4 regions of the Rhodococcus sp. P4_F3_2 genome follow, and region 3 is predicted to be linked to each of the others. Evidence: riboswitches for the same ligand, from Rfam matches in the RefSeq annotation. Region 3 holds a riboswitch; each other region holds the start of a gene.
What was found. A riboswitch is a leader RNA that binds a small molecule or an ion and turns the genes downstream of it on or off. The one in region 3 is predicted to bind S-adenosylmethionine.

Region 1 (2,194 bases), on a different contig from region 3:
TACGTCACGACACTCGATTCGTCGCTGTAGAGCGGAGTGGTGTGAGCCAACGGGCTCGTGGCCGGGAAGAACGACGGATCCAGAACGGTGTCGACGAGTTCTTGGCGGTTGATCGCGGGAATGATGGCCTGGCGAACAGCCTGATCGGCGAGAACGCCGCGACTGACGTTTGGCTGGAAGAAGAAGCTCACACCCGGGTTCGGCCTTGTGAGGATTCGTCCGCCTGCGCCCTCGATCTGCGGCGCATCCTGCGGAAGCGCATCGCTGACCGCATCGAGCTGGCCGGAGGCCACGCTGCCTGCCCGCACACCAGATTCGGGGACCACCGTGAAGTCGACGCCGTCGAGGTAGGCCTCACCCTGATGCGCGACCGCGTCCGACGCCCAGTTGTATCCCGCACGCTTGGCGATCTTGACGCTCTTGTCCTGCTGCCAGTCGGTGTACACGAACGGTCCGGAGGCGATCACCGCTGCACCGGGGCAGCGCTGCTCGGATGCCAGCGCGGTGGTGGAATCGGCGAGGATTCCGAGCTGTGGCGTCGAAGTTGCCTGCAGGAACTGAACATTGGGTCCGGAGAAATTGATCTTCGCCGTGTGAGCATCTACGACGTCGGTACCGGTGTACGAGGACAGGTAACTCTTCGCCAACGACGCGTTCGGTCCGAGATTCTTGACCGAGTCGAAGGTCTTCTTCACCGAATCCGCCGTCACCGGGGTGCCGTCACTGAAGGTGGCGTCGTCGCGAAGGACGAACGTGAAGCTAGCGGCGTCGGGGCTGATCTCCCAGCTCTTGGCGAGCCACGGGGTGATCTCTCCGGAGTCGGGATTTTGATCGGTCAGCGAATCCACCACGGTCCGAGTGACATACACGGTCTGGTTACTGCCGGCCTGGGCCGGATCGGCACACGTCGGCGCCTGCGACAGACCGTAGCGAAGGGTTCCGCCGGACTGGGCGGGGCCTGCGTCGGCAGCACTGTCACTCCCGCTGCTGCAGCCGGCGAGGACGGTGCCGAGAACCGAGACAGCACCGATACCGGCGATTACGGTCGCGCGTTTGCGGGCACCGAATGAGGGCGAAGACACCAAGAACTCCTAAAGAGGCATGCCGAAGAGCGCACCCGTCGCCTGAGACGAGAAAGGCGATCGAGCACGAATCACTTGTGAGAGAAGAGAAAACAGACTTGTCGACGACTCGCCTGAGTGTGAATGACTGACCGAGGTCAGTTGGTACAGAAAGATCCCGCGGTGCGGCACAGGTCTACGTGACGACGCGACCAGGCGGTATCGAAACCGCCTTCGACTGCCTTCATTTCGTGTTCCTCCATCGGTCCTGGCGGTAGCACCCGCACCCGATCACTCGGGGGGTTGCTGCGACTTCAATGAGCCAGGTCTCTCGGTCGCTCTGGATGGTCGTTCGCAAGTGTACGAGGTTAAACTCGGGTGTTGTCAACCCGGTCGGTAGGAATTGCTGCTCGAGTCACATTTTCGAGGACCCGAAGTTGTTTCTCGAACGGGTGGATGCCCACCTCTTCGGGCGAGAGTGACGCGTCGTAAAGCGGTGTGTATCCACTGGACAGATACAGCGCGACGGCCTCGGGTTGCCGAGGACCCGTCGTGAGAAACACCCGGTTGTATCCACGAAGTTCGATCTCTCGTTCCAACTCGCGAACGACGGCCTTGCCGAGGCCGCGCTTCCGATAGTCGACCGATGTCCAGATTCTCTTCAGTTCGGCAGTGGTGGAATCGAATTGACGAAACGCACCACCGGCGATCGGCAGACCGTCGTGGGTGAGCACCAGAAGCGCACCCTGCGGATAGGCAAATTCTTCTGCCGGATACGTCGTGAGATCCTCGAGCATCGCTTCGCGAGTCCCGCCGTAACGCGAACTGTATTCGAGTGCCAACTCCGCGATCAGTGGAGCTGCCAAGGGATCGTCCTGCGATACCGAATAGACCTCTACCGCTCCGACACCCTCGAGCTGTCGAGTTCCGAGCTCCAGTGCCACAACACTTTCCTCCATGAATCTGGTCAACGCTCCCCCAGCCTGAAAACTTCCGGAGCGAGGGTGGTTCCGTCGACGAGGTCCGCCACAAGTTCACCCAAGGCCGGACCGAACTTGAACCCATGCCCCGAGAACCCCGCCGCCACCGTGACGGCTCCGACTCGGTCGATGACGAAGTTACTGTCCGGCGTG
Region 2 (2,194 bases), on a different contig from region 3:
ATCACCCCGGACGACTTTGCCGAGCACGTCTTCGGCGCCGTCGTCGTGAACGACTGGTCCGCCCGGGACATCCAGGCGTGGGAATACGTCCCTCTCGGCCCGAATCTCGGGAAGAGCTTCGCGACGTCCATTTCTGCGTGGGTTGTTCCGTTGCTCGCGCTCGAAGCTGCCCGAATCGATACGCCGGTGCAGGACCCCGAACCTCTCTCTTACCTGCGCGGCGAGGAGAAGTGGGGGTTGGACATCGACCTGGCCGTCGATTGGAACGGTCACGTCGTCTCCCGGCCGCCCTACGCCCAAATGTACTGGTCGCCGGCGCAGATGCTCGCGCACACCACTATCAACGGCGCAGCAGCGAGCACCGGCGATCTCTTTGCATCCGGAACCATTTCCGGACCGGACAAGGATCAGCGCGGCGCCTTCATCGAACTGACCTGGGGTGGCAAGGAACCCGTGACCGTGGGCTCCGAGACTCGAACCTTTCTCGAAGACGGCGACACCATCGCCATCTCAGCCACCGCTCCCGGCGTCGGGGGATCACGAATCGGCTTCGGGGATGTTCACGCTCGGATCCTGCCGGCAACGCAAACCGAAAGATAACGATTGACAACTGTTTGATTCACGCTGATCTGATGTCCGGAATTCCTTGCCTCACGATTCTCCGAAGATAAGCTGGACTAACCATCCAGAGCGATCGAGAGTCCTGGCTCCGTGACGTCGCAGCAACCCCCTCTGCTGAGGTGCGGGTGCTTTCTGCCAGGTCCGATGGAGGACTCGTGCCAGGCGATCGACCCCGTACCTCAGTGGGGACAGCAGCTGTCGTCGTGATCGTGGGCGGTGGCCCCCGCGGGACCGGCGTACTCGAGCGAATCCTCGCTCACGAATCGGTGAACGCCGATCCCGTACCGATCGACATTCACGTCGTGGACCCGTATCCGGCAGGCGCCGGCCGCATTTGGCGAGGCAGCCAGGCGCCGCTTCTGTGGATGAATTCGACAACCGCGGACGTCACGATGTTCACCGACGAGACCACCGCCGTGACCGGCCCGGTGCTGCCGGGTCCGACCCTCGCGGAATGGGTCGCCGAGCACTCGACTGAACTTGCCGAATTTCCCGAAATCGCGGCAGAAGTTCCGATGATCACCCCGTCGTCGTTTGCATCGAGGTCACTACAGAGCCGATACCTGAACTGGGTGTTCCAGACCGCGGTCGACTCTGCACCAGCGCACGTCGACGTTCGGGTTCATCGACGATCCGTGGTCGACATCGTGAACGTCGGCGAGATACAGACGGTTCATCTGGACGACGGAGTTGTCATCGAAGCGACGGCCGTCCTTCTCGCGCAAGGGCACCCCGATGCGTTGGCTGCCCCGCGTGAAACCGCGCTGACCAGCTTCGCGTCCGAGCACGGGTTGACCTACGTAGGTCCGGGATACACCGCCGACCTCGACGCCGATGTCATTCCCGAACGCGAACCGGTTCTGATCGCCGGGCTCGGGCTGGCTTTCATCGACTGGATGGTTCTCCTCGCCGAGAGCCGCGGCGGCGTCTTCGAACGCGGTGAGGACGGCACCCTCACTTACACTCCCTCGGGTCGGGAACCTCTGTTGTACGCCGGATCTCGTCGAGGCGTGCCGTACCACTCCAAGATTTCGTACTCGATCGCCGACGCGCGGCCACCGCTACCCCGGTTCTTCACCGCTGATCTTGTGCCCGGCGACGGGCCGTTGGATTTCCGAAACGACATCTGGCCGCTGGCGTCGAAAGAATTGGCAGGCGCCCACTATCACGAACTGTTCGCGTCGCACCCGGATCGGACGGTGGGCACCTGGGAGGAGTTCGACGCCGAATTCGCCTCGCTGGCTTGGGGATCGTCTCGATTGCAGGAACTGGTCGAGAACGCAGTTCCGAAGCCGGAAGACCGTATCGATCTCGAGCGACTGAACCGCCCACTCGGCGGTGAGCGCTACGACGGACTTGCCGAGGTCCAATCCCGGATCAACGAATACATCTCGGCAGACGTCGCGCGGAGGTCGGACCCGTATTTCAGCGCCGACGCCGCTGTCTTCTCAGCGCTGCTGTCGACGTACATGACTGTCGGAGAATTGCTGCGGCGCGGCAGAATCCCGGCCGAATCCGTCGCCAAGGACGTCGAGGGTTGGCTTCATTCGTTCTTCAGCTTCATCGCCAGTGG
Region 3 (2,194 bases):
GGTGAAGTTGTACTGCCCCTGGACGACGCCGCCCTCTTCGGGGAAGTTGACCAGTTCGTGCTCGATCGGTGCGCTGCCGTCCTCAGGCGTGTAGGTGATCATCACCTTGCCGGGGCCGGGGACCTTGAAGTCTGTGGCGCGGTACTGGTCGCCGAATGCGTGACGGCCGATGATGATCGGCTTGGTCCAGCCCGGAACGAGTCGCGGAACGTTGGAGATGATGATCGGTGCGCGGAAGATCGTGCCGCCGAGAATGTTGCGGATCGTTCCGTTCGGGGAACGCCACATCTTCTTGAGACCGAATTCCTCGACACGTGCCTCGTCCGGCGTGATCGTGGCGCATTTGACGCCGACGCCGTGCTTCTGGATCGCGTGCGCTGCGTCGATGGTGACCTGGTCGTCGGTCTCGTCGCGGTACTCGATACCGAGGTCGTAGTACTCGAGGTTCACATCGAGATACGGATGGATCAACTTGTCTTTGATGAACTGCCAGATAATGCGCGTCATCTCATCGCCGTCGAGTTCGACGACGGTGCCCTCAACCTTGATTTTGGACATGGGTGCTTCGCGTCCTCCTAGGAAGTTTCCCTGGTTACACGGTTGCGGTCACACTTTGTGAGTGGGTCCGCGAACGGTTCGATTATCAAACCTAGACGGTGTGGACTGATCTCGGGAGATGAGTCCCAAACAAGACAAGCGTACTGCTAACCCGTGAGGCCGCAACCGGCAGGTCCACCCATCGGTCTCTACTCGCGAGTAACTTTTGCCTGCTAGTGGGCTGCGTCGCTCTGTCTCGCGTGCGGTTGCGGCTCACAATTCGCCCCGCGTCAGGACTGCGCTCACTTCCCGGTAGAATCCGACTTGGTCATGAGTGCCAGCGTCAAGCCCCGGCTCGCTGGACGGCAACCCTCCAACCGCGGTGGGGTGCCCCGGGTGATGACCAGGTTTCCCGACGTGGATCTGCTCACGCAGTTCCACCGCAATTCGGGTGACAAGCGCGGGTCCGACAGGGACGGACCCCAGACCGGGCCGAGCCCCACGGAGGTAACTCAGTATGTGTCGCACTTGTAGATAGACCCCAGCACGGGGCGGCGATCCTTCGCCCCCGTCCGACATCTATCCGTCAGACCACTGGAGTGAACAAATCATGACCGACAACACAGCCGACGCCGCAGCAACTTCTGATCCGACCGCGAACTGGTCGTTCGAGACCAAGCAGGTGCACGCCGGGCAGACAGCGGACACCGCCACCAATGCGCGCGCTCTGCCGATCTACCAGACCACCAGCTACGTCTTCGACAGCACCGATCACGCTGCGGCACTGTTCGGCCTCGCCGAGCCTGGCAACATCTACACGCGGATCATGAATCCCACACAGGACGCCGTCGAGCAGCGCATCGCCGCCCTCGAAGGCGGAGTCGCCGCACTCCTCCTCTCCTCGGGTCAGGCTGCCGAAACCATCGCGATCCTCAACATTGCCGAAGCCGGCGACCACATCGTCTCGAGCCCGTACCTGTACGGCGGCACGTACAACCTCTTGCATTACACCCTTCGCAAGCTGGGCATCGAAGTCACCTTCGTCGAGGATCCCGACGATCTCGAGCAGTGGCGCGAAGCCATTCGCCCGAACACGAAGGCGTTCTACGGCGAGACGATCGCTAATCCCAAGAACCACATCCTCGACCTGCCCGGCATCTCGTCGCTGGCCCACGAGAACGGTCTTCCGTTGATCGTGGACAACACAGTCGCGACGCCGTACCTGCTCCGCCCACTCGAACACGGCGCCGACATCGTCGTTCACTCGGCCACCAAATACCTTGGCGGACACGGCACCGCGATCGCCGGCGTGATCGTCGACGGCGGCACCTTCGATTGGACGCAGGGTCGCCACACGAACTTCACGACGCCTGATCCCAGCTACCACGGCGTCACCTTCGCAGACCTCGGCGCGCCGGCGTTTGCACTCAAGGCGCGCGTCCAACTGCTGCGCGATCTCGGCTCCGCCGTGGCGCCGTTCAACGCGTTCCTCATCGCGCAGGGCATCGAAACCTTGAGCCTGCGCATCGAGCGTCACGTGTCCAATGCACAGAAGGTCGCCGAATTCCTCGACGGCCACGGCGAGGTGGCCTCCGTTTCCTACGCGGGACTCCCCTCCTCGCCATGGTTCGAACGCGGAAAGCAGCTGACGCCCAAG
Region 4 (2,194 bases), on a different contig from region 3:
CACCGCCGAGCGAGCCGACAGCGATCAAACCGGCTGCTGCCCAATTGATCTGATCGAACGCCAGAGTGATGTACATCCCCGCTGCAACGATGTTGACGAGCAGTGAGAGCAGGTTCTTCGCGCCGTTCATGCGTTGGAGGGTTTCAGGGAGGATGGCACCCATCACACCGATGAGAAGGATGCCCTGCGCGGCAGTGAAGTATCCGCCGTAGATGCCGACCGCAAAGGTGCCGGCGGTCAGGAGCATCAGCCTCTTGGTGGACAGCGTCGTTTCTTCGGTTGAACGCTTCTTGGCCCACGCCTGGATGCGTGGTTGGAGGAGGACGAGCGCGAGGGCGAGGACCAACAGCACCGGAACGATGGTTTCGAACAGTTTCTCGGGTAGATGCATGAGCAACCAGGAACCGAGTAGTGCCCCGGCGAGTGACGCCGGAATCTGCCACTTCAGTCGATCCCACTGTCCGGACAGCTCGCGTCGGTAGCCCCAGGTGCCGGAAACTCCGCCGGCGACGAGCCCGACCGCGTTGGACATGGTCGCGGTCACGGGCGGCATGCCGAAGGCGACCAGCGTCGGGAACGTGATCAGCGTTCCACTGCCGACCACGGCGTTGATCGCGCCCGCACCGATGCCGGCCAGCAATATGAAGAAAGCGTCGAGTCCACTCACTCCGCAGACGGTACGGCAGAGGAAAAGTCGGTCCAGACGGCGGTCCCGGTCTTCGTTCGAACACTCCATTGAACACGTCAAACGCGGCTTCGGACACCGTTGGAATCAGTGCGATTTCAACCTGGTTGATCTTTCATTTCCCTTGCAGTGCAGGGAAATACAACATTTGACGACTAGACATTTCGGGTCTAGTCTTTGCTCACCATCCAGAGCGACCGAGAGACCTGGCTCGTCGACGTCGCAGCAACCCCCCGAGTGATCGGGAGCGGGTGCTACCGCCAGGACCGATGGAAGGCATCACATGGGTTCCACTTCGCACGCTCCGCACAGGCGCCGCCATATCGATCTGTGCCGCACCGCTTCGTGTCACTGTCGCTGACCGAACCGTCGTCTTCGCAACTCGAGCTCACCAACTCGAGACCACAGCTGCGTTCCCATTCCCCGAAAGGTCTATTCGTCATGTCCACTCCGTCAGGTAGCGCGCCGTGAGCGCGCCCACCGATGTCCGCCCCGAAAAGTCGGTGTCCGAGCCGCAACTTCCGGACTCGGAGCTTGTCGTTGCTCGCACCTGGCACCCGCTGCGCTGGGTGATCAGTGCGGTCGTGCTGGTACTGCTTGCTCAGTTCATCCACGGACTCGTCGTCAACCCCGGCTGGGACTGGCCGACCTTCGCGCAGTACTTCACCGCGAAATCAGTGCTCGCCGCGCTGTGGATGACGATCAAACTGACGCTGTGGGGGACGATCCTCGGATTCGGTCTCGGTGTTTTCCTGGCACTCGGTCGGTTGTCGAAAAACCCGGTCCTGCAGGTGATCGCTTGGACCTACATCTGGGCCTTCCGCTCGATTCCACTCATCGTGCAGCTGCTCTTCTGGTTCAACATCACATACCTGTACCAGACGCTTTCTCTCGGAATACCTTTCGGGCCCGAGTTCTTCACCTTCCAGGTCAGCGGTGTGATCGGCGGATTCACCGCGGCGGTCATCGGTTTGGCGCTGCACCAGGCTGCATACTCGGCCGAGATCATCCGCTCCGGAATCATTTCGGTGGATCACGGCCAGATCGAAGCTGCTCACTCGCTCGGTATTCCGCGCAGTCGCCAGTTCTTCAAGATCGTTCTCCCGCAGGCAATGCGAGCGATTCTCCCCAACGCCGCCAACGAGGTCATCGGACTCTTCAAGGGAACGTCGATCGTCTCCACCATGGCAATCGCCGAACTGTTCTACCAGGTGCAGGTCATCTTCGGCCGCAACGGACGAGTCGTGCCCCTGCTGATGGTCGCCACGATCTGGTACATCATCCTCACGACGTTGCTCTCGATCGGTCAGTACTACGTGGAGCGCCACTATGCACGAGGATCCGCCCGTGCGCTTCCGTTGACTCCGGTACAGAAGGCGCGCAAGAAGTTCGAAGAGATTCGCGATGCGCGTCTCGATATTCCGAGAGGTGCGACCCGATGACCGCAGAACTGGCCGAAGAGACGGTGTATGCCGTCGAAGCGCGCGGAATTCACAAGTCGTTCGGCAC

Region 1: another riboswitch for S-adenosylmethionine. It lies ahead of AC1DWA_RS23390 (putative leader peptide); the one in region 3 lies ahead of AC1DWA_RS04400 (bifunctional o-acetylhomoserine/o-acetylserine sulfhydrylase).
Region 2: another riboswitch for S-adenosylmethionine. It lies ahead of AC1DWA_RS02090 (FAD/NAD(P)-binding protein); the one in region 3 lies ahead of AC1DWA_RS04400 (bifunctional o-acetylhomoserine/o-acetylserine sulfhydrylase).
Region 4: another riboswitch for S-adenosylmethionine. It lies ahead of AC1DWA_RS23415 (amino acid ABC transporter permease); the one in region 3 lies ahead of AC1DWA_RS04400 (bifunctional o-acetylhomoserine/o-acetylserine sulfhydrylase).

What each region holds. Positions count from the first base shown of each region.
Region 1 covers NZ_JBFUJN010000024.1:25,579-27,772, forward strand. The annotation lists gene AC1DWA_RS23385 (ABC transporter substrate-binding protein) at 1-1,082, opposite strand, end outside; gene AC1DWA_RS23390 (putative leader peptide) at 1,220-1,324, opposite strand; SAM riboswitch class I at 1,318-1,412, opposite strand; gene AC1DWA_RS23395 (GNAT family N-acetyltransferase) at 1,430-2,020, opposite strand; gene AC1DWA_RS23400 (FAD-dependent oxidoreductase) at 2,029-2,194, opposite strand, start outside.
Region 2 covers NZ_JBFUJN010000001.1:429,438-431,631, reverse strand. The annotation lists gene fahA (fumarylacetoacetase) at 1-600, shown strand, start outside; SAM riboswitch class I at 679-772, shown strand; gene AC1DWA_RS02090 (FAD/NAD(P)-binding protein) at 777-2,194, shown strand, end outside.
Region 3 covers NZ_JBFUJN010000003.1:81,857-84,050, forward strand. The annotation lists gene AC1DWA_RS04395 (NADP-dependent isocitrate dehydrogenase) at 1-558, opposite strand, end outside; SAM riboswitch class IV at 864-1,004, shown strand; gene AC1DWA_RS04400 (bifunctional o-acetylhomoserine/o-acetylserine sulfhydrylase) at 1,148-2,194, shown strand, end outside.
Region 4 covers NZ_JBFUJN010000024.1:30,448-32,641, reverse strand. The annotation lists gene AC1DWA_RS23420 (sulfite exporter TauE/SafE family protein) at 1-667, opposite strand, end outside; SAM riboswitch class I at 867-961, shown strand; gene AC1DWA_RS23415 (amino acid ABC transporter permease) at 1,153-2,127, shown strand; gene AC1DWA_RS23410 (amino acid ABC transporter ATP-binding protein) at 2,124-2,194, shown strand, end outside.